Rhodopseudomonas palustris: one gene and its partner. The protein of the gene in region 1 interacts with the protein of each later gene in a pairwise test. Links are inferred from orthologs where the notes say so. Each region holds a gene or a part of one and is shown in the gene's direction. Other genes may lie near its edges. The genes, in order: secD and pheT.

What was found.
Region 2: the proteins of secD (region 1) and pheT interact in binary tests that used the Escherichia coli proteins (3 or more experiments, as listed by UniProt). The link is inferred for Rhodopseudomonas palustris from one-to-one orthologs.

What each region holds. Positions count from the first base shown.
Region 1 is NZ_CP140155.1:1,361,063-1,376,663, forward strand. What follows is about bases 5,600-8,506. They hold secD (protein translocase subunit SecD), read left to right. Parts: upstream 5,600-6,205; coding sequence 6,206-7,807; downstream 7,808-8,506. Other genes in these bases: yajC (preprotein translocase subunit YajC), read left to right, coding at 5,735-6,163; secF (protein translocase subunit SecF), read left to right, coding at 7,833-8,506. In the rest of the region: SR870_RS06010 (hypothetical protein), read right to left, coding at 199-477; 5'/3'-nucleotidase SurE, read left to right, coding at 657-1,424; SR870_RS06020 (response regulator), read right to left, coding at 1,615-1,986; SR870_RS06025 (protein-L-isoaspartate(D-aspartate) O-methyltransferase), read left to right, coding at 2,204-2,854; SR870_RS06030 (peptidoglycan DD-metalloendopeptidase family protein), read left to right, coding at 2,954-4,369; SR870_RS06035 (ATP-binding protein), read right to left, coding at 4,578-5,546; more of secF, read left to right, coding at 8,507-8,936; SR870_RS06055 (Mth938-like domain-containing protein), read left to right, coding at 8,940-9,323; SR870_RS06060 (phytoene/squalene synthase family protein), read left to right, coding at 9,320-10,183; methylenetetrahydrofolate--tRNA-(uracil(54)-C(5))-methyltransferase (FADH(2)-oxidizing) TrmFO, read right to left, coding at 10,374-11,807; SR870_RS06070 (DUF1127 domain-containing protein), read right to left, coding at 11,949-12,101; SR870_RS06075 (DUF2189 domain-containing protein), read right to left, coding at 12,575-13,477; SR870_RS06080 (DUF3597 domain-containing protein), read left to right, coding at 13,949-14,329; SR870_RS06085 (GNAT family N-acetyltransferase), read right to left, coding at 14,635-14,925; SR870_RS06090 (hypothetical protein), read left to right, coding at 15,268-15,396. UniProt on the Escherichia coli protein: Part of the Sec protein translocase complex. Interacts with the SecYEG preprotein conducting channel. SecDF uses the proton motive force (PMF) to complete protein translocation after the ATP-dependent function of SecA.
Region 2 is NZ_CP140155.1:3,724,021-3,739,764, forward strand. Bases 6,038-9,087 are described here. They hold pheT (phenylalanine--tRNA ligase subunit beta), read left to right. Parts: upstream 6,038-6,383; coding sequence 6,384-8,792; downstream 8,793-9,087. Other genes in these bases: SR870_RS16840 (endonuclease domain-containing protein), read left to right, coding at 6,038-6,242; SR870_RS16850 (NAD(P)/FAD-dependent oxidoreductase), read right to left, coding at 8,850-9,087. In the rest of the region: SR870_RS16810 (hypothetical protein), read right to left, coding at 1-173; SR870_RS16815 (transglycosylase domain-containing protein), read left to right, coding at 371-2,572; SR870_RS16820 (hypothetical protein), read right to left, coding at 2,824-3,246; rpmI (50S ribosomal protein L35), read left to right, coding at 3,622-3,822; rplT (50S ribosomal protein L20), read left to right, coding at 3,910-4,269; pheS (phenylalanine--tRNA ligase subunit alpha), read left to right, coding at 4,412-5,494; more of SR870_RS16840, read left to right, coding at 5,751-6,037; more of SR870_RS16850, read right to left, coding at 9,088-10,277; SR870_RS16855 (YiiX/YebB-like N1pC/P60 family cysteine hydrolase), read left to right, coding at 10,604-11,488; SR870_RS16860 (putative bifunctional diguanylate cyclase/phosphodiesterase), read right to left, coding at 11,656-13,878; mepA (penicillin-insensitive murein endopeptidase), read left to right, coding at 14,250-15,203; SR870_RS16870 (potassium/proton antiporter), read right to left, coding at 15,204-15,744.

The sequences.
Region 1 (15,601 bases):
GCAACCGCTGCAGCCGCAACGATTCGTCCCCGCGCAGGCGGGGACCCATATCCCCTGGCTTTTCAAGTTGAAGACGGGCCTCTGCCGCAGCGATTCAATCGAGACGCTGCGGCGTATGGATCCCCGCCTGCGCGGGGACGACATGCTGATAGGCAATGGCCAAAACGCTGCGCGCTGCGCCGCGCCCGGGACGCGTGATCACTTCGACGCCACCTTGTGCGACTTCGCGGCGGCGAAGTCGCGGTCCATCACGGCGCGGCAGCCGGTCGAGAGCTTGGTGCGGTTGCTGCGCATGCAGGCGGTGATCTTCGGGATGCTCGGGATTTCCGACGAGCACAGCTTGAAGGCGTCGTTGGTGCACATCTGCGCGGCTTCCGAGCTGTAGGCGAAGCTCGCGCTCGAGCCTGCCGGGAGCAGGGCCGCGACGAGCAGCGCGAAACCGATTCGGCGGATCATTTGCGTGCGGGTGGCGGTCATGGTCGGCTCCCTTGGGTCGGCCGCGGCGCGGCGTGTCGATGGCTGAACCCTGCCAGCAACATTCTCCGACGACTGTGATAGGCATCACACGGAAGCGGCGGTCGCTATTTGCCTCTCGGTCGTCCGCCGGATAAGACCACGTCCATCACCGACGAACTGACGAAAGGCGCCCGAACGACATGCGGATTCTGTGCACCAATGACGATGGCATCCATGCGCCCGGGCTCAAGGCGGTCGAGGAGATCGCCCGCGCGCTGTCCGACGACGTCTGGGTGGTGGCGCCGGAACTCGACCAGTCGGGCGTATCGCATTCGCTCTCGCTGAACGACCCGCTGCGGCTGCGTGAAGTCGGTCCGCGGCATTTCGCCGTGCGCGGCACCCCGACCGATTGCGTGATCATGGGCGCGCGGCACATTCTCGGCGACAAGGCGCCGGATCTGGTGCTGTCCGGCGTCAACAGGGGCCGCAACGTCGCCGAGGACGTGGTTTATTCAGGCACCATCGCCGGTGCGCTGGAAGGCACCATTCTGGGGTTTCCGTCGTTCGCGCTGTCGCAGGAATTCACGCTCGAGACCCGCAACACGCCGCTGTGGGACACCGCCAAGGCGCACGGTCCCGAAATCCTGCGCAAGGCGATCAAGGCCGGCGTGCCGAAGAACACGGTGATCAACATCAACTTCCCGGCCTGCGCGCCCGACGAGGTCAAGGGCGTCCAGGTGACCCGGCAGGGCAAGCGCAATCAGGGCTTCCTGCGGATCGACGAGCGCCACGACGGCCGCGGCAATCCGTATTTCTGGATCGGCTTCGAGCGCATCGCCGTGGTCGACATGCCCGCCGAGGGCACCGATCTCGCCGCGCTGGCGGCGAAGTACGTCTCGGTCACGCCGCTGCGGCTCGACCGCACCGACGAGGCGTTCTCCGCGACGCTGGCGCAGACGCTGGGGTGATCTGGACGTCGTAAGGTTACTAGGGTGGGCAAAGCGGAGCGTGCCCACGCGCGCGATGCCGCAGCGATGTGATCGTTGCGCGTGGGCACGGCGCAAGGGCGCCTTTGCCCACCCTACAAGCTGCCGTCATCTGCAGGCGCGAGCGTAGCGAGCCTCGAAGGGATGACGTCGAATCCGTTGGGGCGGCGAACTACGCCGCGCCGCGCAGCGTGGTGTCGAGCAATTGCTTCAGCGATTCGATCTGGAACGGCTTCTGCAGCGCCGGGCGGTCGCGGTAGTCTTCCGGCACGCCCTGGGTGCCGTAGCCGGTGGCGAAGATGAAGGGGCGGTTGCGCGCCTTCAGCACGTCGGCGACCGGCGAGATCACCTTGCCGTTGACGTTGACGTCGAGGATCGCGACGTCGAATTCGGTCGTGCCGGCGAGCTTGACGGCTTCGTTGATCTCGCCGGTTTCGGCGGCGACGCTGAAGCCGAGCTCCTCCAGCATGTCGACGACCATCATCCTGATCATCGCCTCGTCTTCGACCAGGAAGACGGTGCGGGCCGGCTTGTCGATCGTCATTGGGTATCCCCTTGGAGCCGCCCGCAATCTGGGCTGACATCTCGATTGTAAACTCGCAAAAACCCCAGTGCAAAGCAATCGCAACCTGCGGCCGCTGCGAGGCATCCAAGCACAGGCTTGCCAGAATTCCCTCGTCCATCCAACAATTTGATCGAATCGCGGAATTCGGCGATGGAACCGGGGCCGCTGCGGTCCCGTGCCGGCCGAGCGAGGGACGATGATCACCGTGGCGGCGCCGCCGGAAAAGATGCTGTTTCAACTGAGCCTGCGACGCCGCGGCATCAGTGACCGCGGGGTGCTGCAGGCGATGGAATCGGTGCCGCGGGACCGCTTCGTCGATCCGGTGCATCGCGACAGCGCCTGGCGCGACACCGCGCTGCCGATCGCCTGCGGCCAGACCATCAGCCAGCCCTTCGTCATCGCCTACATGACCGAGCAGCTCCAGCTCCAGCCCGGCCTCCGTCTGCTCGAGATCGGCACCGGCTCGGGGTACCATGCAGCGGTGCTGTCGCTGCTGGTGCGCGACGTCGTCAGCGTCGAACGCTTCAAGACGCTCGCCGACCGCGCCCGCGCCCGGCTGAAGGAGCTGAACTACGCCAATGTCGAGGTGGTGCTGGGCGACGGTTTCGCATTGCCGGAGGGGCAGGGCACCTTCGACCGCATCCTGGTGACCGCGGCGATGGCCGAGCTGCCGCAGCCGCTGCTCGACCTGCTCGACCCGGACGGCATCCTGATCGCACCGATCGGGCCGGGCAACGGCCGGCAGACGCTGATCCGGGTGCAGCGCAAGAACGACGGTTTCCTCCGCAAACCGCTGGTGGATGTGCGGTTCGTGCCGGCGCTGCCGGGCATCGCCCGCGAGCTCTGAGCATCGCACGTCAAGACCCGTCGTGACGCAGGGTTAAACGCTTGTTTACTGCCGACGTGTTTACTCAATTTACCTTGAGTTGCGTATGAGTGAGTAACCATGTCCCGCGTAGTCGAGTTGCTTTACTCGCGCCGGGCCCCGCAAATGGCGGTGCTGGCGTTCGTTTCGGTCGGATTCAGCGCGTGTAGCGCGGACATGCAGACCCGTTTTCAGCAGGCTCCGTTCGGGCCCGTCGAAACCACCGGGTCGGTGCAGCGGCCGCAGCAACAGCAACAGCGCTATTCCGAGCAGCGCGAGCTGCCGCAATATGCGCGGCCACAATATCAGGCAGCCCAGCCGCATTATCAGTCGCAGGCCTTGCCGCCGATCTCCACGCCGTCGTCCTATCCGGTCGCGGGCGGGGGCAGCGGCATGTCCGGCGGCGGACGCGGCGTCGGGTCGTACGAGCCGCCCGCGCGCGCGCCGATTGAGGCGACCGGCACCGTGCCGGTGCGTTCGGTCGCCGCGGCACGGCCGGCTCCCGCTCCCGCGCCGGCACCAGTTCCGGCCAGCGGCACCACCATCATCGTCGGAACCAGCGATACGCTGGAAGGCCTGTCGCGCCGCTATAACGTCTCGACCGCCGATATTCTGCACGCCAACGGCTACAAGGGGCCGCGCCGTCTGCAGCCCGGCCAGTCGCTGGTGATCCCGAGCCGCACCGCCACCCTGCAGGCGCCGGCCGCTGCGCCGCCGGTCGCCCGTCCGGTCGCTTCGGCCCCCGCGCCGGTCGCCGCCGCGACGCCGCCGCGGGTGCACTACGTCAACAGCGGCGATACGCTGATGAACATCGCCCGCCGCAACAACATCTCGCTGAGCGAGCTGGCCCGCGCCAATCGTCTCGACACCAACACGCGGCTCAAACCCGGCATGAAGATCAACGTGCCGGGCAGCCGCGCGACCGCAGCGGCGCCTCCCGCCGCCGCTCCGGCCCCGGTCGCTGCCGCGCCCGTCGCCGCACCGCCGGTGCGGATGGCCGCCGCGGCGCCGGCCGATCCTGTGCAGAAGGCGCGCCTGGTCTCGCCGACCGAAACGCCTGCGGCGGCCGAGCCTGCCGAAGCCTCGCCGGTCAAGGCGGCGGAGGCGACCGGCGCGCTGCCGAGCTTCCGCTGGCCGGTGCGCGGCCGCGTCATCACCGCCTACGGTGCCAAGACCAACGGCAAGTCGAACGACGGCATCAACCTCGCGGTGCCGGAAGGCACCCCGATCAAGGCGGCCGAGGACGGCGTCGTGGCCTATTCGGGCAACGAGCTGAAAGGCTACGGCAATCTGGTGCTGGTGCGGCATTCCAACGGCTACGTCACCGCCTACGCCCATGCCAGCGAACTGATGGTCAAGCGCGGCGAGACCATCAAGCGCGGCCAGACCATCGCGAAATCCGGACAGACCGGCGAAGTCGGCTCACCGCAGCTTCACTTCGAGATCCGCAAGGGATCGTCCCCGGTCGATCCGCTCAAGTTCCTCAACGGCGCCTGAGCAACGCCGTCGAGGGAAGTGCCTGACAAGCGAAATGCCCGGCCGCAAGGTCGGGCATTTTTCTTGGTCTTGTGAGCGTTCGCTTTCGGATGAAAAACTCTCCGCGCCGTCATTGCGAGCGCAGCGAAGCAATCCAGTCCTTCGCCCAGAGCTGGATTGCTTCGTCGCTGCGCTCCTCGCAATGACGCAAAGAGTTCATGAGATCCGATTACTTGCCGCCGAGCCGCACCTTCAGCCGGCCGGCGAGGTCCTGCACGAACTGCCAGGCGACGCGGCCGGAGCGCGAGCCGCGCGTGGTCGACCATTCCAGCGCCTCGCGCTGCAGCGTGTCGTCGTCGACGCTGATCCCGTAATGGGCGCAATAGCCGCGCACCATCGTCAGGAATTCGTCCTGGCTGCATTTGTGGAAGCCGAGCCACAGCCCGAAGCGGTCGGACAGTGACACCTTCTCCTCGACCGCCTCGCCGGGATTGATCGCGGTCGAGCGCTCGTTCTCGACCATCTCGCGCGCCAGCAGATGCCGGCGGTTGGAGGTCGCGTACAGAATCACATTGTCGGGCCGGCCCTCGATGCCGCCCTCGAGCACCGCCTTGAGCGATTTGTACGAGGCGTCGTTGCCGTCGAACGACAGGTCGTCGCAGAACACGATGAAGCGATCGTCGGAAGCGCGCAGCAGCGTCATCAGCGCCGGCAGGCTCTCGATGTCCTCGCGGTGGATCTCGATCAGCTTCAGCGTGCCGGCGACGTCGGGCCGGGCGTTGACATGAGCGTGAGCCGCCTTGACCAGCGACGATTTGCCCATGCCGCGCGCGCCCCACAACAAAGCGTTATTGGCGGGCAGGCCGGTCGCGAATCGCACGGTATTGTCGATCAGGGTGTCGCGCATCCGGTCGATGCCCTGCAGCAGGTCGAGATCGACGCGGCTGACCTTGGGAACCGGCGCGAGCCGTCCCTCCGGATGCCAGACGAAGGCCTCGGCCCCGGCCAGCGTCGCCTGCGCAGACGGGGCGGAACTGCCCGAAAGATGTGCGGAAATGCCTTCCAGCGCCCGCGCGATGCGCTCCAGCGTCGCCGAATCCGGGGCCGCTGCGGCGGGCTTGGGCGCGGTGCTGCGGCGCTTGGCGGCGGGTTTCTTTGCCGCCGGGCGGGCGGGTTTGGATTTGGTCTTCCGGGCCATGCTTGCACTTCCTGTTTCGGCAGCCATATCGGTCTGCGACAGGCCGGGCAAGCGGCGGAAACGGAGGGCAAATGAGAGGGTTGGCAGCGTTGCAATTGGGACCGCGGCCGCTATAGTCCGCGCGAATTTGCGCCCCCCGGACGTCGCCCCCGCGCCGCGCCGGCTCGCTTTTTTCACGGGGAATCCGGATGTTTGTTACTCCTGCATTTGCTCAGGCTGCTGCCGCCGGCGGCGACGCCAACAGCATGCTGATGTCGCTGCTGCCGTTCGCGCTGATCTTCGTCATCATGTATTTCCTGATCCTGCGTCCGCAGCAGCGCAAGGTGAAGGAGCACGCCGAACTGGTGAAGAACATTCGCCGCGGCGACACCATCATCACCTCGGGCGGCCTGGTCGGCAAAGTCACCAAGGTCGTCGACGACGACCAGATCGAGTTCGAGCTTGCCGACGGCGTCCGCGCGCGTCAGATGCGCCAGATGATCACCGGCGTCCGCGCCAAGGGTGAGCCGGTCAAGGACGTTCCCGAGAAGGGCAAGGGCAAGGCCAAGGACAAGGACGCCGACGACAAGGCCGAATCGGCCAAGGACTCGGCCAAGGACGACACCGCGTCGAGCTGACGCGGTCGCTGCGCCTTCTCAGGTTTCTGACGGGACAACTCGATGCTGTATTTCACACGGTGGAAGGCGCTGGCGGTCATTGTGACGGCGCTGGCGGTGTGCCTTTGCGCCGTTCCGAACTTCTTCCCCGACCACACCGTCAAGACCTGGCCGAAATGGGCGCAGCGCCATCTGGTGCTGGGCCTCGACCTGCAGGGTGGTTCGCACATCCTGCTCGAGGTCGACGCCAATTCGGTCAAGAAGGACAAGCTCGATTCGGTGCGCGACGATGCGCGCCGGGTGCTGCGCGAAGCCCGGATCGCCTATACCGGACTGGCGACGAAGGGCGATCAGGTCGAGGTCCGGATCAGCAAGGAGAACGAGGTTCCGACCGCGCTCACCAAGCTGCGCGAGCTGTCGCAGCCGCTCGGCGGGTTGCTCGGCAGTAACGGCCAGCGCAGCCTCGACGTCACCGACGCAGGCGGGGGCCTGATCCGGCTGACGGTGCCGGCGGCGGCGATCGCCGAACGGGTGCGCCAGTCGGTCGACCAGTCGATCCAGATTGTGGAGCGCCGCGTCAATGAACTCGGCACCGTCGAGCCGCTGATCCAGCGCCAGGGCGCCGACCGCATTCTCGTCCAGGTGCCGGGTCTGCAGGACCCGACCCGATTGAAGGAGCTGCTCGGCAAGACCGCCAAGCTCGACTTCCGCATGGTCGATTCCTCGGTGTCGCCCGAGCAGGCGCAGGCCGGCCGCGCGCCGTCGGATTCCGATGTGCTGATGAGTTCGTCGTCGCCGAAGCAGCCATATGTCATCAAGAAGCAGGTGCTGGTGTCCGGCGCTGATCTGACCGACGCCCAGCCGGGCTTCGACCAGCGCACCAGCGAGCCGATCGTCAGCTTCCGCTTCAACACCAACGGCGCGCGCAAATTCGCCCGCGCCACCACCGAGAATGTCGGCCAGCCGTTCGCGATCGTGCTCGACAACGAGGTGATTTCCGCACCCGTGATCCGCGAGCCGATCACCGGCGGCTCCGGCCAGATCTCGGGCAGCTTCACCGTTCAGGGCGCCAACGACCTCGCGATCCTGCTGCGCGCCGGCGCGCTGCCGGCGCCGCTGACGATCATCGAGGAACGCACCGTCGGCCCCGGCCTCGGCCAGGATTCGATCGAGAAGGGCGAACTCGCGGCCTATGTCGGCTCGATCCTCGTGATCATCTTCATGCTGCTGACCTACCGGCTGTTCGGCGTGTTCGCCAACATCGCGGTGGCGGTCAACGTGGCGATGATCTTCGGCGTGCTGTCGCTGCTCAACGCCACGCTGACGCTGCCCGGCATCGCTGGCGTGGTGCTCACCGTCGGCATCGCGGTGGACTCGAACGTGCTGATCTACGAGCGCATCCGCGAGGAGCTGCGCGCCGGCCGCAACGCGATCTCGGCGATCGACGCCGGCTTCAAGCGGGCACTGTCGACGATTCTCGATTCCAACATCACCACCTTCATCGCCGCCGCGGTGCTGTTCTACATCGGCACCGGTCCGGTGCGCGGCTTCGCGGTGACGCTCGGCATCGGCATCATCACCACCGTGTTCACCGCCTTCACCGTGACCCGACTGATCGTCGCCACCTGGGTGCGGTGGAAGCGGCCGCACACCGTGCCGATCTGACGCCCCCCATCCGAGAGAGCTGCAAGTGACATCGACACAGTGGATTTTGATCGGGCTGGGCGGGTTGGTCGTGGTGCTGACTGTCGTCAGCATCATGGGCTGGCTGCCGTCGCTGCGGATCGTGCCAGACGTTACCCATTTCGACTTCACCCAGTTCCGCCGGATCAGCTTTCCGATCTCGGCGCTGCTGTCGATCGTCGCGATCACTCTGTTCTTCACCCACGGGCTGAATTTCGGCATCGACTTCAAGGGCGGAACGCTGCTCGAGGTCCGTGACAAGTCCGGCACCGCGGATATCGCCGGGATGCGGGCGACGCTCAGCAAGCTCGGGCTCGGCGACGTCCAGCTCCAGCAGTTCGGCGGTCCGTCCGAGGTGCTGATCCGTGTCGCCGAACAGCCCGGCGGCGACGCCGCGCAGCAGGAGGCGGTGCAGAAGGTCCGCGGCGCGCTCGGCGAATCCGTCGAATATCGCCGCGTCGAAGTGGTCGGCCCGCGGGTTTCCAGCGAGCTCCTGGCCTACGGCATGCTCGGCCTGATGCTCGCGATTCTCGGCATCCTGGTCTATCTCTGGTTCCGGTTCGAATGGCAGTTCGCGCTCGGCGCGATGATCGCCAACGTCCACGACATCGTGCTGACGATCGGATTCATGTCGATCAGCCAGGTCGATTTCGACCTCACCAGTATCGCGGCGCTGCTGACGATTCTCGGCTACTCGCTGAACGACACCGTCGTGATCTACGATCGAATCCGCGAGATGCTGCGGCGCTACAAGAAGATGCCGATGCCGCAGCTTCTGAACGAATCGATCAACTCGACGCTGTCGCGCTCGATCATCACCCACGTCACCGTGACGCTGGCGCTGTTCGCACTGCTGCTGTTCGGCGGCAATGCGATCCACTCCTTCACCGCGGTGATGATGTTCGGCGTGGTGCTGGTCGGCACCTACACCTCGATCTTCATCGCGGCCCCGATCCTGATCTATCTCGGCGTCGGCACGCATCGGCTGGACGATCCGTCGGAAAAAACCGAAAGGTCGGAGAAGGCCGCGGCGCTGACGACGCCCGAGGGCGCCGCGATTCCGCAGACGGCCGAGAAGCCGAAGAAGCCCGTGAAGTCGGGGAAGCGCTGAGCTTTGGCGGATCGCCCGGAGATCCCGCATTTTCCGCGCACGGCCTCGGTCGAGGCCTACGGCAAAGGTGGGTTCTATTTCGGCGAGATGTCGCATGTCGGCTCGCTGCTGTTCCTGCCCGAGGCTGTGTGGGGCTGGGACGTCACCCGGCCCGAGCAGATCGACCGCTATGCGCTGAAGCGGGTGTTCGACCACGCCAATGCGATCGACACGCTGATCGTCGGCACCGGCACCGACGTCTGGATCGCGCCGCGTCCGTTGCGTGATCAGCTCCGCGCCGTGGGCATCGTGCTGGACGTGATGCAGACCGGACCGGCGGTGCGGACCTACAACATCATGATCGGCGAGCGCCGCCGCGTCGCCGCGGCGCTGATCGCGGTGCCATGAGCGCGAGCGGCGACGGCGACGCCTCTGCGGCGTTCTGCGCCGAACTGGTGCGCAGCCACGATTTCGACCGCTATGCCGCGACGCTGTTCGTCGAGCCGCCACGCCGGCGCGCGCTGCTGGCGCTGTACGCCTTCAACGTCGAGATCGTCCGCGTCCGCGACCAGGTCAGCCAGCCGCTGCCGGGCGAGATCAGGCTGCAATGGTGGACCGACACGCTGGCCGGCACCGCGCATGGCGGCATCGAGGGCAATCCGGTCGCCGCCGAATTGCTGCGCGCGATCGGGCAGCACGGATTGCCGGTCGCGGCTCTGGCGCAGCTGATCGAGGCGCATCTGTTCGACCTCTACAACGATCCGATGCCGACGCTCGACGTGCTCGAGGCGTATGCCGCCGACACCGACGGCGCGCTGTTCGCGCTGGCGGCGCGGATGCTCGATCAGGGCTCGGAGGCGGTCGATCATCTCGCCCGCCACGCCGGCCTGGCACAGGGGTTTGGGCGCGTAGTCGCGCGGCTGCCGATCGATGCGTCGCGGCGGCAGTGTTTCGTGCCGCTGGACATTCTGGCGCGGAACGGCAGCGGCGAGGCCGAGGCCTATGCGGGCCGCGAAACGCCGGCGCTGCGGCAGGCGCTCGACGAGCTGATCGCCGAGGCGCTGCGCCATCTCGACACCGCGCTGAAGCTGCTCGGCGAGATGCCGCAGGCTGTGAGGCGCGCCTTCCTGCCGCTGGCACTCGTCCGGCGCGATCTCGACCGCATGGCACAGGCCGACACCGACCTGTTCGCGCCGTTCGAACGCTCTCGGCTGGCGACGCTGTGGACGCTGTGGAAGGCATCGCGGACGCACGTTTTCAGAATGTAGTGCGGCCCTCCAGAGCTTTGCGACAAGCAAAGAGCCGTCATCCTGAGGTGCTCGCCATCTTCGGCGAGCCTCGAAGGGTGCGGAGACGGCACTTGCGGTCCATCCTTCGAGGCCGCCGCTGCGCGGCGGCGCCTCAGGATGACGGAGTAACATGTGGCGACTCAGTGAAGTCGGTCCACGGTGCCTGGGCTCACGCCGCCGCCGGCAGCTTCAGGCTTTCAGCGATCCAGGAATCCAGATCCGCCAGCGCGCGCGCGCTGAGTGCCTGCTTCTTGGCGACCGACTTTTCCGGGCCGCGCAGCTTCTTGCCGTCGGGGCCGTGGGTCGGCGCGTTGGCCAGCGGCGGGAACAGGCCGAAATTGATGTTCATCGGCTGGAAGGAGCGCGGGCCGGCGTCGATGGTCTCGATATGGCCGCCGGTGATGTGGCCGAGCAGGGCGCCGAGCGCGATGGTCGGCGGCGGCGGCGTCATGGATCGGCCGAGCGCGTCGGCGGCGGCGTTGAGCCCGGCGAGGAGGCCGATGCCGGCGGATTCGACATAGCCCTCGCAGCCGGTCATCTGCCCGGCGAAGCGCAGCCGCGGCGCGGCGCGCAGCCGCAGGCTTTCATCGAGCAGCTTCGGCGAGTTCAGAAACGTGTTGCGATGCAGCCCGCCAAGCCTTGCAAACTCAGCATTTTCCAGCCCCGGGATGGTGCGGAAGACGCGTTGCTGCGCGGCGTAGTTCAGCTTGGTCTGGAAGCCGACCATGTTGAACAGCGTGCCGAGCTTGTTGTCCTGGCGGAGCTGGACGATGGCGTAGGCCTTGACCGTCGGGTTGTGCGGATTGGTCAGCCCGACCGGCTTCATCGGCCCGTGGCGCAGCGTCTCGCGGCCGCGCTCGGCCATCACCTCGATCGGCAGGCAGCCGTCGAAATACGGCGTGTCCTTCTCCCAATCCTTGAAGTCGACCTTGTCGCCCGCGATCAGCGCATCGACGAAGGCGTCGTACTGCTCGCGAGTCATCGGGCAGTTGAGATAGTCGGCGCCGCTGCCGCCGGGGCCGGCCTTGTCGTAGCGCGACTGAAACCAGGCGATCGACATGTCGATCGTGTCGCGATGCACGATCGGGGCGATCGCGTCGAAGAACGCCAGTGCCGATTCGTCGGTCAGCGCGCGGATCGCCTCGGCCAATGGCGCCGAGGTCAGCGGGCCGGTGGCGACGATGACGTTGCCCCAGTCGTCCGGCGGCAGGCCGCCGATCTCCTCGCGACGGATCTCGATCAGTGGATGCTCGGCCAGCGCCTGGGTCACGGCGGCGGAGAAGCCGTCGCGATCGACCGCCAGTGCGCCGCCGGCCGGGACCTGATTGGCGTCGGCCGCGCGCATCACCAGCGAGCCGAGCCGGCGCATTTCGGCATGCAGCAGGCCGACCGCGTTGTTGGCGGCGTCGTCGGAGCGGAACGAATTGGAGCAGACCAGTTCGGCGAGGCCGTCGGTCTTGTGCGCCTCGGTGGTCCGGTGCGGCCGCATCTCGTGCAGCACGACGCGCACGCCGGCGCGCGCCACCTGCCAGGCGGCTTCCGAGCCGGCGAGGCCGGCGCCGATGATATGAACGGGTTGGGTGGGATGAACAGCGCTGGTCATGCGCTACAGCTAGCGCGTTTCAGCGGCGGGTCAAATCCGTTTCGGGCCCTCGCGGTCAGGTCCGCGGGCCGCTCCGGGGGCCGGATACGACAACGCCCGCGATGACGCGGGCGCTATCGGCGAGCAGGTCGGTTCGGACGGTCAGCCATTGAAGTGACCGGACGCCACGCGCGGGATGTCCGAGCGGTCGAGTCCGATATCGGCCAGTTCGCGATCACTGAGCTGCGAGAGTTCAGCGAGGTTGCGCTGATAATCCCGGAACGCCCGGAGGGCGCGGATGAGCGAAAGCAACATGGATAGTCTCCTTAGTTCACGGTTCAGTTCTTCGTCGGCCGAACCGTTGACTGGAATATAGGGCAGAGTCGCCGCAACCAGCAGCGTAAATGCTGCACCGCAGCTAGGCGATATGGACATACCTTTGGGAAGGAATGATTAACTCTTCCGCGCAGAGCTGTGTGGCTCTCGCATGGTTGGGAGCCAGACGCACAGCGGGTTCCCGGCGGCAACCAGACACCGGAAGCGGCAATATAATGCACTTATACGGCAGAACTCAAGCCTCCATAACGAATTTTGAATCGAGGAGATGAAGTCGAATTCCGGGCGGCAAGTTAATCGACTAGTTAAATCGCTTCAGATAGTATGCGCTGAGCGCATGCTGAATGGTTGTTCATGTCGGGGCGTCATTTGATTTACCGCAATGCACAACACCAAAATGCCACCGGCGCCCAGGAGCGGCCGGTGGCATTGGAGCGTCCGTTCGGAGACGCTCAGCTTCCCTTGCGCTTCCACTGCAGCAGCGTCGCCGGGAAGTCGGCCGCGGAGCGCTTGATCGGGCTCGCCGGCGGAATCTGCGGCGGATGGGGATTGGGCTCGATCACCTTGCGGTAGAGGTGCCACGTGGCATGGCCGAGCAGCGGGATGACCACCGCCAGGCCGAGGAACGCCGGCAGCGAGCCCAGCACCAGCAGCGCGGCGACGATCAGGCCCCAGGCGGCAATCTCGATCGGGTTGCGGGCGACGACGCGCAGCGACGCCGTGACCGCTTCGCCGACCCCGGCCTGACGATCGAGCATCATCGGAAACGCCACCACGCTGACGCACAGCGCCGCCACCGCGAACAGGAAGCCGACGCCGCAGCCGATCGCGATCAGGCTCCAGCCTTCCGGCGTGGTCAGGACCCGGGTGACGAAATCGGGGATCGCCGCAGCGGGCACATGGCCGAAGGTGGACACGTAGATTCCCTGCGCGGTCGCGATCCACACCACGAACACGGCGAGCAGGATCGCGCCGAGCCCGAGCATCGCGCCGAACGAGGGCGAGCGCAGCACGTCGAAGGCGTGCCACGCCGAAGCGTCCTCGCCGGCTTCGCGGCGGCGGCTCAACTCGTACAGCCCGAGCGCCGCAAACGGCCCGATCAGCGCGAAGCCGGCGGCGAGCGGAAACAGCAGCGGCAGCACCGAATAGCCGAGCACGAGCCGCGCCAGCACCAGGCCGAGCACCGGATAGATCACGCACAGCATGACGGCGTGGCTCGGCACCGCCTTGAAGTCGTCCCAGCCGCGCCGCAGCGCGTCGTGCAGATCGGCGAGCGCGATGCGGCGGACCGGCGGCTCGGCCGCCGCGCCGAGCGGGCGGGCATCGGTGGCTTTGGCGGGGTGGATCGTGGCCATGCGCGTTTCTCCCATGTGAGCACAGGTGATGATCACGTGCTGTGAGCCGGATCCTTCGCCGGATGGCGGCGGGCCGGGCTTATCTGGGCGCGGAAACGATCAGGAGCACTTCAACCAGACGCGAGAGCAACGAGCGAACTGGTCCTGTGACCTGGGCTTTGCCGCGACCTGTGACGATAGCCTAACGCCGATCGCACCCGCAGGTTGCTCACGCTTCGGTGAGAGCGGATTTGTCGCGGCGCCGCGCGGCGCAGTTAGTTGCGGCGCCGATTAGTTCCACCAGGGTCGGGCTGTTTGCGTGCAGATGCGAACAAATAATTAGTTCATTCGCGCTGCACCATCCCCGGCTTCACGGCGTTGACATATTTGGCAAGCTCGCCGCGACGCGGTAGCTTCGCCTGCCGGGCGCGGCGCAGATCGCCGCGGCCCGGCCAAGAGACCATCACCCGAGTCCATTACCTGGAGAGACCAATGAGCATTTTCGGCAAGATCATGGGCGCGATTTTCGGCAGCAAGGCAGACGCCGCGCCGGGCGGCAGCGCGGAGCCGACGCCTGCGGCTGCAGGAACGGCACCGGCGCAGACCTCGGCGGGCACCGTCGATGTCGCCCCGATCCTCGACCAGGCCGTGAAGGCCAAGGGCGAGAAGCTGGAATGGCGCACCTCGATCGTCGACCTGATGAAGGCGCTCGACATCGACTCCAGCCTGTCGGCGCGCAAGGAGCTCGCCAAGGAACTCGGCTACACCGGCGACACCGGCGACAGCGCCAGCATGAACATCTGGCTGCACAAGCAGGTGATGGCCAAGCTCGCCGCCAATGGCGGCAAAGTGCCGGACGATCTCAAGGACTGATCCGGCAGCATTCGGTGCGATCGAAAGGCCCGCTCGCGCGGGTCTTTCTGTTTGCGATGCCGTCTGACGATTCGAGGATACTGCCTAGCCGTTCTGCCTCCGGTGGAATCAGCAGTGGCCGCTCCAGGACTCTCACCACAGGCACAACCTCATGGTGAGGAGGCGCGAAGCGCCGTCTCGAACCATGTGCGCGGGCCGTGCGCGTTTCCCATCCTTCGAGACGCCCGGCTTCGCCGGGCTCCTCAGGATGAGGAGTCAGTGCATCCGGCAAGCGCCAGATCGCTTCAATCAATCGATGAAACGCTCTATCGCGTCAGGTCGGCATATTCCGGATGGGCGTCGAGATAATCGGCGACGAAGCCGCAGCCGGCGGTGACCTTCAGGCCGTCGGCGCGAATCAAATCCAGCGCACCGCGGACCAGGCCGGTGGCGATGCCGCGGCCGCGTAGCGGCGCCGGCGTTTCGGTGTGGGTGATGACGACGTGGCCGTTGGCGCGGCGATAATTCGCAAAAGCGATCTCGCCATAGGCATCGAGTTCGAAGCGGCTTTGCGCCTTGTTGTCGCGCACGCTGGCTGCGATCGTCGTCCCGCTCATGGCGTCCCCCTTGATTCAGTTTCAGTCGATGATTTCACCGCCACCCCTGGCAGCACCGATGGCTTTCAGGTGGAGTCGCGCCCCGCGATTTCAAGGGCGTCGCGGTGTCTCGCATGTGGGTGATTGCGGCGGGCGCCGCGGTTGTCGATGGGTGCCGAAGACATGCGTGCCGAAGACGTGTGTGCCGAAGACATGCGCGCTTAAGCCATGACGATGGGGCGGGCGCAATACGGGGAATCCCCAAGGCGAAGGGCTGATCCTCGTCCGATATTCGCCGCGGCCGGTCGAACGATGCTATGGAGGGCGGGCGCCGCATCGGCCGCTTCGCATCGGGAGAGCACCATGGCCAACGAAAAGGGCCCCAACGTCAAGAAGAAACAGAAGTGCAAGAATTGCGAAGGCAAGGGCACGCTGAAGAAGGGCGACAAGGTGGTGACCTGCCAGCGTTGCAAGGGCACCGGGCTGCGCTAGAGCCGTTCTGTCTCCGATGGAATCAGCATTGGCGTTCTGGGATACTCTCCACAGGCACAACTTCATGGCGAGGAGGCGCGAAGCGCCGTCTCGAACCATGCGTCGCCGGCACTGCATCGTCGCCCCATCCTTCGAGACGCCCGGCTTTGCCGGGCTCCTCAGGATGAGGGGTCAGTGCATCTGGCAAGGGCCATATCGCTTCAAT
Region 2 (15,744 bases), 2.4 Mb from region 1 along the record:
CTGGCCTGGCCGGGATCGACCGAGGCGACCTTCCAGTTGGCGCCGTTGCTGTCCTCGTCGGGCGGGCACGGGCGAATCCGGATCGCCTCGACCTTGTCGCAATGCCGCTGCTGGCGGACGTCGCGCAGCAGCAGGGTTTCGATCTCATCGGCGGTCTTCAGCACCCGGGTCATCAATGGCTCTCGTCGTTGCTCGCTGGCGGACGATCTATCGCAGGCCGCCGGCAAGGCCGATTGAGATGCCTCAAGGCCGACCTTCGCGGGTTTCCGCCGCAATCGCCGGAACCCTGGAACCCGACCTTAACCATGGCTTTACCGGGCCTTAAACCCGCTTCGTTACGGTCCCGCATCGGTCGGCGTGGGCGTTGCGAATGGCGGTGGGCAAGAACAAAGCCGGCGAACGGCGGGAGCCGAAATTCGGCTTGGCCGAATCGCTGTCCGGCCTGCGCCTCAGCCCGCAGGATCGGGTCAGCGTGGCCGACGACGACCGTCCGAAGAAGCCCAAAACTCAGGCCAAACCGCAGGCCGCCAAAACCGGCGGCGGCGGACGCAAGGCCCGCGGCAAATCGCGCCGCAAGGGCGGATTGCGCCGGCTCGTCACCCGCACCGTGTACTGGACCGCGGTCGCCGGCATCTGGGCGGTGCTGGGGGTGGTCGGACTGATGGTGTGGGTCGGCGCGCATCTGCCGCCGATCCAGTCGCTGGAGATTCCGAAGCGGCCGCCGACCATCACCATCGTCGGCGCCGACGGCAGCCAGCTCGCGGTGCGCGGCGAGATGGCCGGCACCAATGTGGCGCTGAAGGAATTGCCGCCTTATCTGCCGAAGGCGTTCATCGCCATCGAGGACCGTCGCTTCTATCAGCATTTCGGCGTCGACCCGATGGGCATCGCGCGCGCCGCGGTCGCCAACGTGCTGCATCGCGGCGTGTCGCAGGGCGGCTCGACGCTGACCCAGCAGCTCGCCAAGAACCTGTTCCTGACCCAGGACCGCACCCTGATGCGCAAGCTGCAGGAGGTCGAACTGGCGCTGTGGCTGGAGCGCAAGCACTCCAAGACCGAGATTCTCGAGCTCTATCTCAACCGGGTGTATTTCGGCTCCGGCGCCTACGGCATCGAGGCGGCGTCGCAGAAATATTTCGGCAAATCGGCCAGGGCGGTGACGCTGGTCGAGGCGGCGATGCTCGCGGGCCTCGTCAAATCGCCGTCGCGGCTGGCGCCGAACCGCAACCCGGAGGGCGCCGAGAAGCGCGCCCGGCTGGTGCTCGCCGCGATGGCCGACGCCGATTTCATCACCGACAAGCAGGCGCAGGCGGCGATCGCCAATCCGGTCTACACCGTCAAGCCGACCGGCGCCGGCACCATCAACTACGTCGCCGACTGGATCGGCGAGGTGCTCGACGATCTGGTCGGGCAGATCGACCAGTCGATCGTGGTCGAAACCTCGATCGATCCGAAACTGCAGGCCGAAGCCGAAGCCGCGATCATCGACGAGCTCGCCGCCAAGAGCGTGAAATTCAAGGTCTCGCAGGGCGCGCTGGTGGCGATGACGCCGGACGGCGCGGTGCGGGCGATGATCGGCGGCCGCAACTACGCCGACAGCCAGTTCAACCGCGCCGTCACCGCCAAGCGGCAGCCGGGCTCGGCGTTCAAGCCGTTCGTGTATCTCACCGCGATCGAGGCCGGGCTGACGCCGGAGACGATCCGGCAGGACGCGCCGGTCGACGTCAAGGGCTGGCGGCCGGAGAACTACACCCACGAATATTTCGGCGCGGTGACGCTGACCCAGGCGCTGTCGATGTCGCTGAACACCGTCGCGGTGCGGCTCGGGCTCGAGGTCGGGCCGAAGAACGTGGTGCGAACCGCGCACCGGCTCGGCATCGCCTCCAAGCTCGAGGCCAACGCCTCGATCGCGCTCGGCACCTCGGAAGTGTCGGTGCTGGAACTGGTCGGCGCCTACGCGCCGTTCGCCAATGGCGGGCTGGCGGCGTCGCCGCATGTCGTCGACCGGATCCGCACCGCGAGCGGCAACAAGCTGCTCTATGCGCGACCGAACGATCCGCCGAACCGCGTCGTCGATCCGCGCGCGGTGGCGATGATGAACACCATGATGCGGGAGACGCTGCAATCCGGCACCGCCAAGAAGGCCGACCTGCCGGGCTGGACTGCCGCCGGCAAGACCGGCACCAGCCAGGATTTCCGCGACGCCTGGTTCATCGGCTACACCGGGGCGCTGGTCACCGGCGTCTGGCTCGGCAATGACGATAATTCGCCGACCCGGAAGGCGACCGGCGGCGGCCTGCCGGTCGACGTCTGGACCCGCTTCATGCGCGAGGCGCTGAAAGGCACCGCGCCGCAGCCGCTGCCCGGCGGCGGCTGGAGCGGCGGCCCGCTGGTCGCAGGCAGCTCCGCGGCCGGCGGCACCATCGCGCAGGCCGGACCGCGCGGCGAGACCCAGATCGTCAACGTCCCGGCCGCCGGCGCCGCCCGCCCGCAACCCGCCCGCGCCAATGTCCGCCCCGAAGCCGACAGCGGCCTCGACGGCTGGCTGATGGACCGGCTGTTCGGGCGATAGCCTCCGCTCACGATCAAGAGCCGTGCCCGCGTCGCCCCCACCCTCACCCTGATATCGAGGATTGCGGCGGCGCTCTCTTCACCCTCCCCTGGAGGGGGAGGGTCGGCACGCAGCCCGCGGAGCGGGATGCGTGACGGGGTGGGGTGAGAAGCGGGCACGGCGGACGAACTCTTCGCCACCCCACCCCGCTCGCTGGCGCGAGCGACCCTCCCCCTCCAGGGGAGGGTTGATCCTCGCGGCGACCGCCCGACTCAGCGCCGCGTCGCCTGCCAGACGCCGCGGCAGCGGTCGCCCTGGATCAGGCCGCTCCAGATCCCGGTGCCGGAATTGCCCGACAGCCGGCCGCGGCCCCTGGCGACCGAGGCGCCGACCGAGATCTTGACCGCGACATTGCCGCCGCCGGTGATCCCGCCCGTGACCTTGCCGCCGCCGGCCGAGGAGACCCGGCGGCCCTGCACGGCGAACGGCGCGTTGTAGGTCGGGCTGCAATTGCCGGCCCTGGTGGCGAACACCACGTTCCAGACGCCGTCGAAATGGCCGACGGCGCGCCGTTTCGCCGCCTCGGCGTCGCCGGCGGCCGCGACCAGCCCCAGCCCCAGAGCGGCGGCGGCGACGAAGCCGGTCCGGGCGAGGCCGCCGAACCGTCCGGAAGGTGAGCTGACAGAGCACGTCATGGGAGTCTCCGACAATGAAGCGGCGACCGGCGGGGATGCGAACGGTCGGCCTCGGCGCATATGCTGCGAAGTATCGACTGAAAATGTGTCTACGGAGTATGCGACGAGGCTGGGCGCCGAAAGGTTCGTCATTCGGCCGGGGCCGGGCCGGGCCGGCGGCGGGCCCGCGCTGCGCGGCGTTATCCGTTGCCAATCCGGCCGCGCTCTGCCATAAGCGCAACCTTCGTCGCCCGGCTGATCAAGGGCTGCCGTGGCGATGAGCCTGCCGGTTTTTCCCGCAAGGGAACAAACCGAGCAACTTCAACGCTCTAACGAGCATTTTGAGCCTGCGCAGCGCCTCACCGGCGCGTTTTGCGCGTGGCATAGGAGAGCCAAATGCCCAAGCTGAAGACCAAATCGGGCGCCAAAAAGCGCTTCAAAGTCACCGCCACCGGTAAGGTGATGTCCGCCCAGCGCGGCAAGCGCCACGGCATGATCAAGCGCACCAAGAAGCAGATCCGTCAGCTTCGCGGCACCCGCGTGATCTTCAAGACCGACGGCGACAACATCAAGAAGTATTTCTTGCCGAACGCCTGACCGTTCACGCCGCGCCTTTGCGCGGCAGCCTCATCGGGCCGCGTCCGCGCGGCCAAGCAAACCAATTTCAGATGAAGGAGATCAGTCATGGCTCGCGTCAAACGCGGTGTGACGGCTCACGCCAAGCATAAGAAAGTCTACAAGGCCGCCAAGGGTTTCCGCGGCCGCCGCAAGAACACCATCCGGGCCGCCAAGGCCGCGGTCGACAAGGCCGGCCAATACGCCTTCCGCGATCGCAAGCGCAAGAAGCGCACGTTCCGCGCGCTGTGGATCCAGCGCATCAACGCCGCGGTGCGCCCGCTCGGCATGACCTACAGCGTGTTCATCAACGGCCTCGCCAAATCGGGCGTGATCGTCGACCGCAAGGTGCTGTCGGACCTCGCGATCACCGAACCGGCGGCGTTCCAGGCGATCGCCGAGAAGGCCAAGGCCGCGCTCGCGGCCTGAGGCTGCAAGGCTGCATGAGTAGCCTGAGGTTGATACAAGGTTGACCGTCATCGCCGGGCTTGACCCGGCGATCCATCATTTCGAGAAGCGATGGATGCCCGGGTCAAGCCCGGGCATGACTTCTTGAGGGGAACGGCGGCTCATGTCCAATCTCGAAAACCTACAAACCCAGATCCTCGCCGATATCGCCGCCGCCTCCGACGAGGCCGCGCTCGAAGCGGTGCGCGTCGGCGCGCTCGGCAAGAAGGGCTCGATCTCGGCGCTGCTCGCCACGCTCGGCAAGATGGACCCCGAGCAGCGCAAGACCGAGGGCGCGGCGATCAACCTCGCCAAGGAGGCCGTCACGCAAGCGCTGACCGCGCGTCGCGACGTGCTCAAGGCCGCGGCGCTCGACGCGAGACTCGCGTCCGAGACGATCGACGTCACCCTGCCGCTGCGCGAGCCGCTCGCCGAGGCCGGCCGGATCCATCCGCTCAGCCAGGTCTGGGACGAACTCACCGCGATCTTCGCCGACATGGGCTTTGCGATCGCCGAAGGTCCGGACATCGAGACCGACGACTACAATTTCACCAAGCTGAACTTCCCCGAGGGCCATCCGGCCCGCGAGATGCACGACACCTTCTACTTCAATCCGAAGGAAGACGGCTCGCGCCTGCTGCTGCGGACTCACACCTCGCCGGTGCAGGTCCGCACCATGCTGAGCCAGAAGCCGCCTATCCGTGTGATCTGTCCCGGCCGCACCTATCGCAGCGATTCTGACCAGACCCACACGCCGATGTTCCATCAGGTCGAGGGTCTCGTCATCGACAAGGGCAGCCATCTCGGCCACCTGAAGTGGATCCTGCACGAATTCTGCAAGGCGTTCTTCGAGGTCGACAACGTCAACATGCGGTTCCGGCCGTCGTTCTTCCCGTTCACCGAGCCGTCGCTGGAAGTCGACATCCAGTGCCGCCGCGGCAAGGACGAAATCCGCTTCGGCGAAGGCGAGGACTGGCTGGAGATTCTCGGCTGCGGCATGGTGCACCCCAACGTGCTGACCGCCTGCGGCCTCGATCCCGACGTGTATCAGGGCTTCGCCTGGGGCATGGGCATCGACCGCATCGCGATGCTGAAATACGGCATGAGCGATCTGCGGCAATTGTTCGAGGCGGATTCGCGCTGGCTCAATCACTACGGCTTCAAGCCGCTGGACATCCCGACGCTGGCGGGCGGATTGAGTTCGTGAGCAGTTTCGCTGTCGCCGTGCGTGTCGCGCTGGACGAGAAGGCTGCGACAAGCGTCGCCCTCACCCCAGCCCTCTCCCGCAAGCGGGAGAGGGGGCAGGCCGCGGCTGCGGGAGCTCATCGGCTGAACGCGGGCGTTGTTAGTTGAAGATGATTTGTCATTGAGATGATTGAAAGCCTCGCATCCCGGCACGACGCGCTCCCTCTCCCGCTTGCGGGAGAGGGTCGGGTGAGGGCGACACGGGCACGGAGCTGGCGATGAACGATCCGAAGCAGCCGACCTGGAAGGTCTCTCCCAGCCTGCGCCGCAATGCGCGCGAGCCGCGGAAGGCATCCACCGACGCCGAGCGGCTGATGTGGGCGGCGCTGCGCGACAAGCAGCTCAATGGATTCTCGTTTCGCCGCCAGGTGCCGATCGGGCCGTTCATCGCCGACTTCGCCTGCCACTCGGTGAAGCTGGTGGTCGAGATCGACGGCGGCCAGCATTTTTCCGACGACGGCGAACGCACCGATGCGTCGCGGACGGCGGCGATCGAGGCGCGCGGCTTCCGGATTGTTCGCTTCAGCAATGCCGACGTGATGAGCAATCGGGCCGGGGTGCTGCAGAGCATTGCGGATGTGCTTGCCGCAAGTGCCCCCACCCCAACCCTCTCCCGCAAGCGGGAGAGGGAGCGCGCTGCGCGCGAGGCCAAGCAGCGGCCTGAACAGACCAATTCAAAGCAGCGTCCTGCAACGGACGATGCGGACTAACAGCATGACACGCAGCCCCTCCATCCGGCACGACGCGCCCCCTCTCCCGCTTGCGGGAGAGGGTTGGGGTGAGGGCGACGCGCGGCCGAGCCTCGCCATTCAGCACGATACACGCACAGCGCCAGACGGAAGTCACACCCGATGAAACTCACCCTCTCCTGGCTGAAAGACCATCTCGACACCGACGAGCCCCTCGACGCGCTCGCCGACAAGCTCACCATGATCGGGCTCGAGGTCGAGGGCATCGAGGACAAGGCCAAGGCGCTGGCGCCGTTCACCATCGCCTTGGTGCTGACCGCCGAGAAGCATCCCAACGCCGACAAGCTGCAGGTCTGCAGCGTCGACACCGGCGCGGGCGCGCCGGTGCAGGTGGTGTGCGGCGCGCCGAATGCACGCGCCGGGCTCGTCACCGTGTTCGCGCCGCCCGGCACCTACATCCCGGCGAAGAACATCACGCTGGGCATCGGCAACATCCGCGGCGTCGAGAGCCGCGGCATGCTGTGCTCGGCCGCCGAGCTGGAGCTCTCCGAGGATCATGACGGCATCATCGAGCTGCCGGCGGACGCGCCGGTCGGCCAGGGCTTTGCAGAATGGGCCGGGCTCGGCGATCCGGTGCTCGACATCAATCTGACGCCGAACCGGCAGGACTGCGCCGGCATTTCCGGCATCGCGCGCGATCTCGCCGCCGCCGGCATGGGCAAGTTCAAGAACCCGTCGATCAAGCCGATCAAGGGCGAATTCCCCTGCCCAGTGAAGGTCAGCGTCGAAGACGCCAAGCTCTGCCCCGGCTTCGCGCTGCGGCTGGTGCGCGGCGTCAAGAACGGGCCGTCGCCGGACTGGCTGCAGCAGCGGCTCACCGCGATCGGCCTGCGCCCGATCAACGCGCTGGTCGACATCACCAACTTCCTGACCTTCGACCGCTCGCGCCCGCTGCACGTGTTCGACGCCGCGAAGGTCGAGGGCGATCTGGTCGTGCGCCGCGCGAACGACGGCGAGACGCTGCTGGCGCTCGACGGCCGCAGCTACACGCTCGACAGCAACGTCTGCGTCATCGCCGACGCGCACGGCGTCGAATCGCTCGCCGGCATCATGGGCGGCGAGGCCTCCGGCTGCTCGGACGACACCACCGACGTGCTGATCGAATCCGCGCTGTGGAACGAGATCAATATCGCGCAGTCCGGCCGCAGACTCGGCATCAACACCGACGCGCGCTATCGCTTCGAGCGCGGCGTCGATCCCGCCTTCATGATGCCGGGGCTCGACCTCGCGACGCATCTGGTGATGCAGTTCTGCGGCGGCACGCCGTCGGAAGCCGTCGTGGTCGGCAATGCGTTCGGCGAGGACCGCATCATCGACTTCCCGCTGAGTGAAGTGAAGCGGCTCGCCGGCATCGAAGTGCCGTTCACCGAAGTCCGCCGCATCCTGACGCATCTCGGTTTCATGGTGGCGGGTTCGGGCGCCGTGGTGAAGGTCGCGGTGCCGTCGTGGCGCAGCGACGTCCACGGCAAGGCCGACATCGTCGAGGAGATCGTCCGCATCGTCGGCGTCGACAAGGTGCCGATGACGCCGTTCGAACGCGGCGACGCCCCGCGCAAGCCGGTGCTGACCCAGATCCAGACCCGCACCCGCCGCGCCAAGCGCGCACTCGCCGCACGCGGCCTGACCGAGGCGGTGACCTGGTCGTTCATCTCAAAACCCAGCGCCGAAGCCTTCGGCGGCGGCCAGCCGGAGCTGGCGCTGGCCAATCCGATCGCGTCGGATCTGTCCGACATGCGGCCGAGCCTGCTGCCGGGCCTGATCGCCGCCGCGCAGGCCAACGCCGATCGCGGCACGCCGGATCTGGCGCTGTTCGAGGTCGGGCAGATCTTCAAGGGCGACCGGCCGCAGGATCAATTCATCGCGGCGAGCGGCGTGCGCCGCGGCGTCGCCTCGTCGCAGGGCCTCGGCCGGCACTGGTCGGGCTCGGCGCCGGCCACCGCGCTCGACGCCAAGGCCGATGCCTTCGCGGTGCTGGCCGCCGCCGGCGCGCCGATGGCGGGGCTGCAGATCGCAACCAACAAGCTGCCTGCCTGGCTGCATCCCGGCCGCTCCGGCGCGATCCAGATCGGGCCGCAGAACGTGCTGGGTTACTTCGGCGAGCTGCATCCGCGCGTGCTCGAACAGCTCCACGCCGACGGCCCGCTGGTCGCATTCGAAGTGATCCTCGACCGGATCCCCGACGCCAAGCAGCGCCCGACCCGCGCCAAGCCGGCGCTGGAATTGTCGGCGTTCCAGCCGGTGTCGCGCGACTTCGCCTTCATCGTCGACCGCAAGGTCGCGGCCGCCGACCTGGTCCGCGCCGCCCAGGGCATCGACAAGAAGCTGATTACTTCGGTCGGGGTGTTCGACGTCTATGAGGGCAAGGGCATCGACCCGGACAAGAAGTCGATCGCGATCGCGGTGACGCTGCAGCCGCGCGACAAGACCATGACCGACCAGGAAATCGACGCCGTCGGAGAGAAGATCGTCGCCGAAGTCACCAAGAAGACCGGCGGCGTGCTGCGCGGGTAGTTCGTCGCGGGCGGGTCGCGCTTACGGTCTCAGTGCACGGAGCTGCTTTGCGCGTCTCTACCGGCTGCCCGGCCAGCGCTCAGGCGCGCCGGTGGCTTCGCGGCTGCGGCGCTTCTTCGGCTTGCGCTGCGGCTTCTCCGCCGCGGCCGCGGGCTTCGCCGGGCCGATCCGCTTCAGCGCGGCGTCGGCGGCGGCCTCGCCGGATTCCCACGCGCCCAGCACGGTGCCCCACATCACCTCGCTGGTGGCCTCGCCGGCGATGAACAGATTGCCGAGCGGCTCGGCCAGCACCTTGCGCGACGGCGCGCCGCCGGGCGACGCCGCCGACATCGCGCCCTGCACGTAAGGCGCGGCGTTCCACCGCGTCGCCGCCTTGCGCTCGACGGCGGCGGCGATATCGCTGCCGAACAGCTTGCCCAGCCACTCGACCGCGAAGGCCTGCATCGCCGCCTCGCCCTGCGCCGACAATTCGCGGCCGAAGCTGCCGGCGACATCGACCGTGCACAGCGACGAGCCGTTGACGTTGGCGGACAGCACCGCGGTGCGGGCGCTGTTACTTTGCTCGATCATCATCTCGTCGCGCGACAGGCCGAGCGGATTGCCTTTGAACTGCAGCGCGATCCGGTCGTAGCTGCCGAGCCCGAGCCTGGATGCGGCGTCGAGCTGGCGCTTCGGCAGGTCCGGCGAAAACGCGATCGCGCCCGAACTCAGCACATTGGTCGAGGCGGTGAGAATGATCGCGCGCGCCGCGATCTTGCCTGACGCCGTCTCCACGCCGATATCGCGGCCGCTCCAGACGATGCGCGTCACCGGCGTCGACAGCGTCACCGGCAGCGCCGCCGCGAGCCTGGTCAGCAGCACGCCCAATCCCTGACGCACGCCGATGATGGCGATGCGGTCCTGGGCGCGAAAACCGTCGACCGCCGACAGGTCCCTGACGTCCTTGCCGGTGGCGACCGGGCCGATCACGAATTCGGTGGTCGCGGTCCAGTCGCCGAGATCCTTCGGCAGCGCCGCCGCGCAGGAGACGTCGACCCGGCCGCGCGACGCCTCGCCGATGGCGCGGCTGGCGCGCACCAGCGTGGCGAGGAAATCCTCGGTCTCGCGGGCCCGGGCGTTGCGGCGGCCGATCCGGATCTTCTGGCCCGGCGGCGCCGCCGCGATGTCGAGGCCTTCGCCGCGCGCCAGCCGGACCAGCGGATTGCTGTCCGGATTGTGCAGGAACCGCGCGCCGCGATCGAACGGCGCCTCGAAGCTGGTGGTGTCGGTGAGGCAGCGGCCGCCGATCTGCGCCGCGGCCTCGACCACGATCACCTTGCGGCCGGCCGCCGCGATCCGCCGCGCCGCCGCGATCCCGGCCGCGCCGGCGCCGACCACGACGATATCGACCTCGCGCGGCAGCGCCGCGGACGCGCGCGCCCCGAACATCGGCGCGACGGCGAGGCCGGCGGTGGCTCCGAGAAAGCGGCGTCGGGAGATTGTCATGTCATGGTTTCCGAAAATATCCGCGCCGGGCCGCGACAAGGGCCGAACAACCCGGCATTGTCCCGCGCCGGGGCGCCATCGTCAGTCTAACCCAAACGCCGTCGAAAACCTCGGACTCCGCCCGATTTTCGCGCGGCGCCCGGTTGCGTCGCGACGCCGCAGAATGCCCATCTTCGGCTCGCAACCTGCCTCAATCGCTGCACTGCGGCAACGGTCATGGTCAACGTCCGGTGTCCGGGCGGCTGAACCGATGAACTAAATTGCAACGGCTCTCCCCAATGATGAGCCGGCCAACAGCAGCGTGACGACGTCGCGGGAGTGAACGGATGGGCATTGTGTTCGATGCCATCGGCAAGGTCATCGCCGGCTATCTGCAGAAGGAAGAGCCGGGCTACGAGCCGTTCACGCCGAGCGAGCCGGATCATCTGCGCAACATCATGCAGCCCGGCGACGTGCTGCTGGTCGAGGGCAATGCGCGGATCTCCGGCATCATCAAGTACCTGACGCAGTCGACCTGGTCGCACGCCGCGCTCTATGTCGGCCCGATCGACGGCGCCGCCGAGCCCGACGGCGAGCCGCACGTCCTGATCGAGGCGAATATCGGCGAGGGCGTGACCTCGTCGCCGCTGTCGCGGCATCTGGGCTATCACACCCGGATCTGCCGCCCGGTCGGCCTGTCGCACGAGGACCGCCACACCGTCTGCCGCTACGCCATCAACCGGATCGGCTTCGGCTACGACACCAAAAACATCGTCGACCTGATGCGCTACCTGGTGCCGATGCCGGTGCCGCAACGCTGGCGGCGGCGGATGATCGCGCTCGGCTCCGGCGATCCGACCAAGATCATCTGCTCGGCGCTGATCGCGCAGGCGTTCGACGCGGTGCGCTATCCGATCCTGCCGAAGATCACCAAGGCCGGCAGCCGCGCCGCGCGCCGCGAGATCCTGCACATCCGCGACTCCTCGCTGTACATGCCGCGCGACTTCGACATCTCGCCGTATTTCGAAGTGGTGAAGCCGACCATCGTCAACGGCTTCGACTACACCGCGCTGCACTGGGCCGACAAGCAGAAGCCGCTCGCGGAGGTGGCGGGCCCGTTCAGCACGTTTCACGACCCTGCCGACCCGGCGCCGTCGCTCGTTCCTGAAACGGCTGACACGGAAACGGCGCCGCGCGAGTCAGAAGTGACGCGCGTCGGTTATATGCACTGACATCATCCTCAGCGCAGCTTGCCGCAGGCAAAGCGTCATCCTGAGAGCCTGACCGGAAATGCAGGCCGCCAAATCAACGCCCTGTCCCCGTCATTGCGAGCGCAGCGAAGCAATCCAGCGCGCCGAGCACTGAGCCCCTGGATTGCTTCGTCGCGGAGCCTGCTACGCTACGCGCATCGAGCCGAGCAGGAGGCCTCGCCGCCATCGGCGTCGCCCTGCAATTCCAGCAGCCCCTTGATCTCGTCGTTCGGCCGCGCCGCGCTGAACAGGAAGCCCTGCGCCTCGTGGCAGCCTTCGTCGCGCAGCCAGTTCAGTTCGGCTTCGGTCTCGACGCCTTCGGCCGTGATGGTGACGCCGAGTCCCATGCCGAGGCTGATGATGGCGCGGACGATCGCCTGGGCCTCGCGATTGTCGCTGACGCCGCGCACGAACGACTGGTCGATCTTGATCTTGTCGAACGGAAAGCTGCGCAGATAGCTCAGACTCGAATAGCCGGTGCCGAAATCGTCCATCGAGATGCGGACGCCGAGCGCGCGCAGCGCGTGCAGCGTGGCGATCACCTGGCTGCTCTTTTCCAGCAGCAGCGTCTCGGTGATTTCCAGCTCGAGCCGGCGCGCCGGCAGGCCGGACTGCTTCAGCGCGTCCATCACCGTCGCCATCAGATTGCCGACGCGGAACTGCAGCGGCGACAGATTGACCGCGACGCGGATGTCGCCGGGCCAGCGCGCGGCGTCGTGGCAGGCCTGGCGCAGCACCTGCGCGCCGATCGCGTTGATCAGGCCGGTGTCCTCGGCGACCGGGATGAACTCCGCCGGCGAGATCATGCCGCGCTCCGGATGCGGCCAGCGCACCAGCGCCTCGCAGCCGGTGACGCCGCCGTCGGCGAGCGCGATCAGCGGCTGGTAGTACGGCCGCAGCACCTCGTGGCGAAGCGCCGTGCGCAGTTCGGTCTCGATCTTGCGCCGCGCCTGGGCGCGGGCGTCCATCCCCGGCTCGAAGAAGCTGAAGCTGCCGCGCGAATCCTTCTTGGCGCGCGACAGCGCCATGTCGGCGTTCATCAGCAGCTTTTCGGAATCGTCGCCGTCGACCGGCGCCACCGCGATGCCGATGCTGGCGCCCGCCACCACCGAATGGCCTTCGAGCAGAAACGGCTCGGCGATCGCGCCGAGCAGCCGCTTGGCCAGCAGCGTGACGTCCTCGGGCCGCTTGATCCCGGTCTGGACCACGGCGAATTCGTCGGAATTGAGCCGCGCCAGCGGGTCTTCCTCGCGCAGCGTCGAGCGCAGCCGGCGCGCGATTCCGCGCAGCAGCTTGTCGCCGACGGCGTGCCCCAGCGTGTCGTTGACCGCCTTGAAGTGATCGACGCCGACGAACAGCACGGCGATCTTCTCGCCGGTGCGCCGGGTCTGACTCAGCATATCGTCGAGCCTCTTGCGCAGTAGGCTGCGGTTCGGTAGCCCGGTCAGCCCGTCGTGATGCGCCATGAAGGCCAGCCGCATCTCGGCGCGTTTGCGCTCGGTGATGTCCATCAGCGCCAGCAGCACCGCCGGCTCGCCCTGATAGTTGAGCTGCCGGGCGTAGATCGCCAGATCGATCAGCGAGCCGTCGGCCCGGACGTGTTTCCAGGTCCGCGCCGCGCGTTCCTCGTCGGTGGCGTCGCCGCCCCATGGCAGATCGGTCTCGAACGCCTGCAGCCGGCGGATCGTCAGCGCGGCGAATTCCGACGGCGAATAGCCGTAATGCGCGACCGCGGCGTCGTTGACCGCGACGATGCGCTCGTCGGCGAGCGAGCACACCAGCATCGGCACCGGATTGCTTTCGAACATCAGCCGGAACGACGCTTCGCGCTGCTTCAGTTCGGTGATGTCGACGCGCAGGCCGATCACGCCGCCGTCCGAGGTGGTGCGTTCCTCGATCCGGATGCAGCGGCCGTCGGCGAGAAACTGCTCGTGGCTATGGCCGGGATGAAACAACCGTCGCATCCGCTCGGCGATCCATTCGTCCTCGCGGCCGATCGCTTCGGGATAGTCGCCGCGCTCGACGCCGACCCGGATGGTGTCCTGCATCCGCGCGCCGGGTTTGAACAGGTCGGCGCTGGCCTTGTAGATCTCCGCGTAGCGCTTGTTCCAGAGGATGTAGCGGCCATCGGCGTCGAGAAACACGATGCCCTGCGGCAGAATGTCGATCGCCTCGCGCAGCCGCTCGTGCGACTTGCGCGCCTCGGCCAGCGCGTCCGCAACGGCGCGCTCGCGATCGGCGATCCCGCGCGACGGCAGCTTCGGACACGGCGATGGCTTGCGGCCTGTCGCTCCGGAGCGGCTCGGCTTCGGCTTGCGTTTGACCGTGCATCTTTTCGATGTCTTGCTCGTCTTCAGCCGAAACTGCGGCATTTCCACGCCCCACACCCAATCTGCGAACTGGTTGTGCAAGATGTGTCTGAAAAAAATATGTAACGGTTTCAGCGGCATTTGCAGCCGGCAGGTAGGATCGCGGCGAAGTGCACGTCGATGAGGCACGCGCGAATCGCGCAGAGCGCGCGATAAACGACGCCGGGAACCAGAATACGGCATCCCGTTGCAGTTTCGGCGCGATCTGCACAAGGCTTGTGCGGAGACGAATCGTCGGCTCGAATTTGCGCCAACTACGCGGAGGGTTAGTATGGCGTTAACATCGCGACCCGCGGCCGCAGCATCGCGCCCGCAATGCCCCGGTCGCAGCGCCGCCGATTTCACCGGCTTCGCGAGTCGGATATAAGGTGAGTATGCGACGCCGATCGATTCCCGCCCGATGGCTGTTGGCCGCCGCGCTGCTCAGCGCCTCGGCGACATTCGCGTGGGCGCAGGACAAGGGCACGGTCGATCCGAAGCCGCTGCCGAAGCTCGCCAACCCCGACGATCCCGAGCTCGCCGCGCGCGAGCTGTTCGGCCGCCGCACCCTCCCCGCGGCGCTGCCGCCACGGCCGGTCGGGTTCTACGCCCGCGGCTGCCTCGCCGGCGGCGAGGCACTGCCGATCACCGGCAAGACCTGGCAGGTGATGCGGCTGTCGCGCAATCGGTTCTACGCCTATCCGGCGATGGTCGATCTGGTGGCGCGGCTGTCGAAGCGGGCGCACAGCGAGGCCGGCTGGCCGGGCATTCTGGTCGGCGACATGTCGCAGCCGCGCGGCGGGCCGATGCTGACCGGCCATGCCAGCCATCAGGTCGGGCTCGACGCCGACATCTGGCTGACGCCGATGCCGAACCGGCAGCTCTCGCGCAACGAGCGCGAGGAGATGTCGGCGGTGATGATGGTGCGCCGCGACCGGCTCGACATCGATCCCGCCGCCTGGACGCCGACGCATTGGAAAGTGATCCGCGCCGCCGCGCAGGAGCCGGCGGTCGAGCGGATCTTCGTCAACGCGGCGATCAAGAAGGCGCTGTGCCGCGAGGCCAAAGGCGACCGGAGCTGGCTCAACAAGGTGCGGCCGATGTACGGCCACGATTATCACTTCCACATCCGGATCAAATGCCCGCCCGGCAGCATCGGCTGCGAGGCGCAGCCCGAAACGCCGCAGGGCGAAGGCTGCGGCGCCGAGCTGGACTACTGGTTCTCCGACGCGGTGCTGCACCCGAAGCCGCCGAAAGTGCCGCCGAAGCCGAAGCGCCAGCTCACCCTCGCCGAGTTGCCGGCGGAATGCCGCGCCGTGCTGAACGCGCCGGACCGCAAGCCGGATTGATCACACCCCCGACAATTGCGACCAGATCTTCGACAGCTTGCGTCTGGCCTTCTGCCGCCGCGTCGCCGGCGGGGCGTCGTCTTCCTCTTCGGGCAGCCGCAGGCCGACGACGTTGACCCGGCCGCCGCCGAGGCTGCGCGCCACCAGCACGATGGTATCGAGCTGCACGGTGGCGTTGAGGGTCGGCGCGGTGTCGAGATGGATGTCGAAATAATCCGCGAGCGTCAGCGCCTCCTCGCCGGTCGGCACGTTGACGCCGTAGGCGGCTGCGAGATCGCCGAGCGTGGTCTCGCCCGGCACGATGAAGTCGCCGAGCAGATGCGGGTCGGGCGCGCTCGAGGGCGGCATGTCGACGAAGAAGCGGTCGAGCGACTCGGCCTTTTCGGGCGGCGCCAGCAGATAGAGATAGTCGCCGGGCGCGACCGGATCGGCCTCCTCCGGCGTCAGGATGCGCTCGTCGCGGATCACCAGCGTCGGCTTCGACCAGGACGGGATCAGGCCGCGCTTCAGATACAGGCTCTTCGGCCGCACCGCGTAGCCG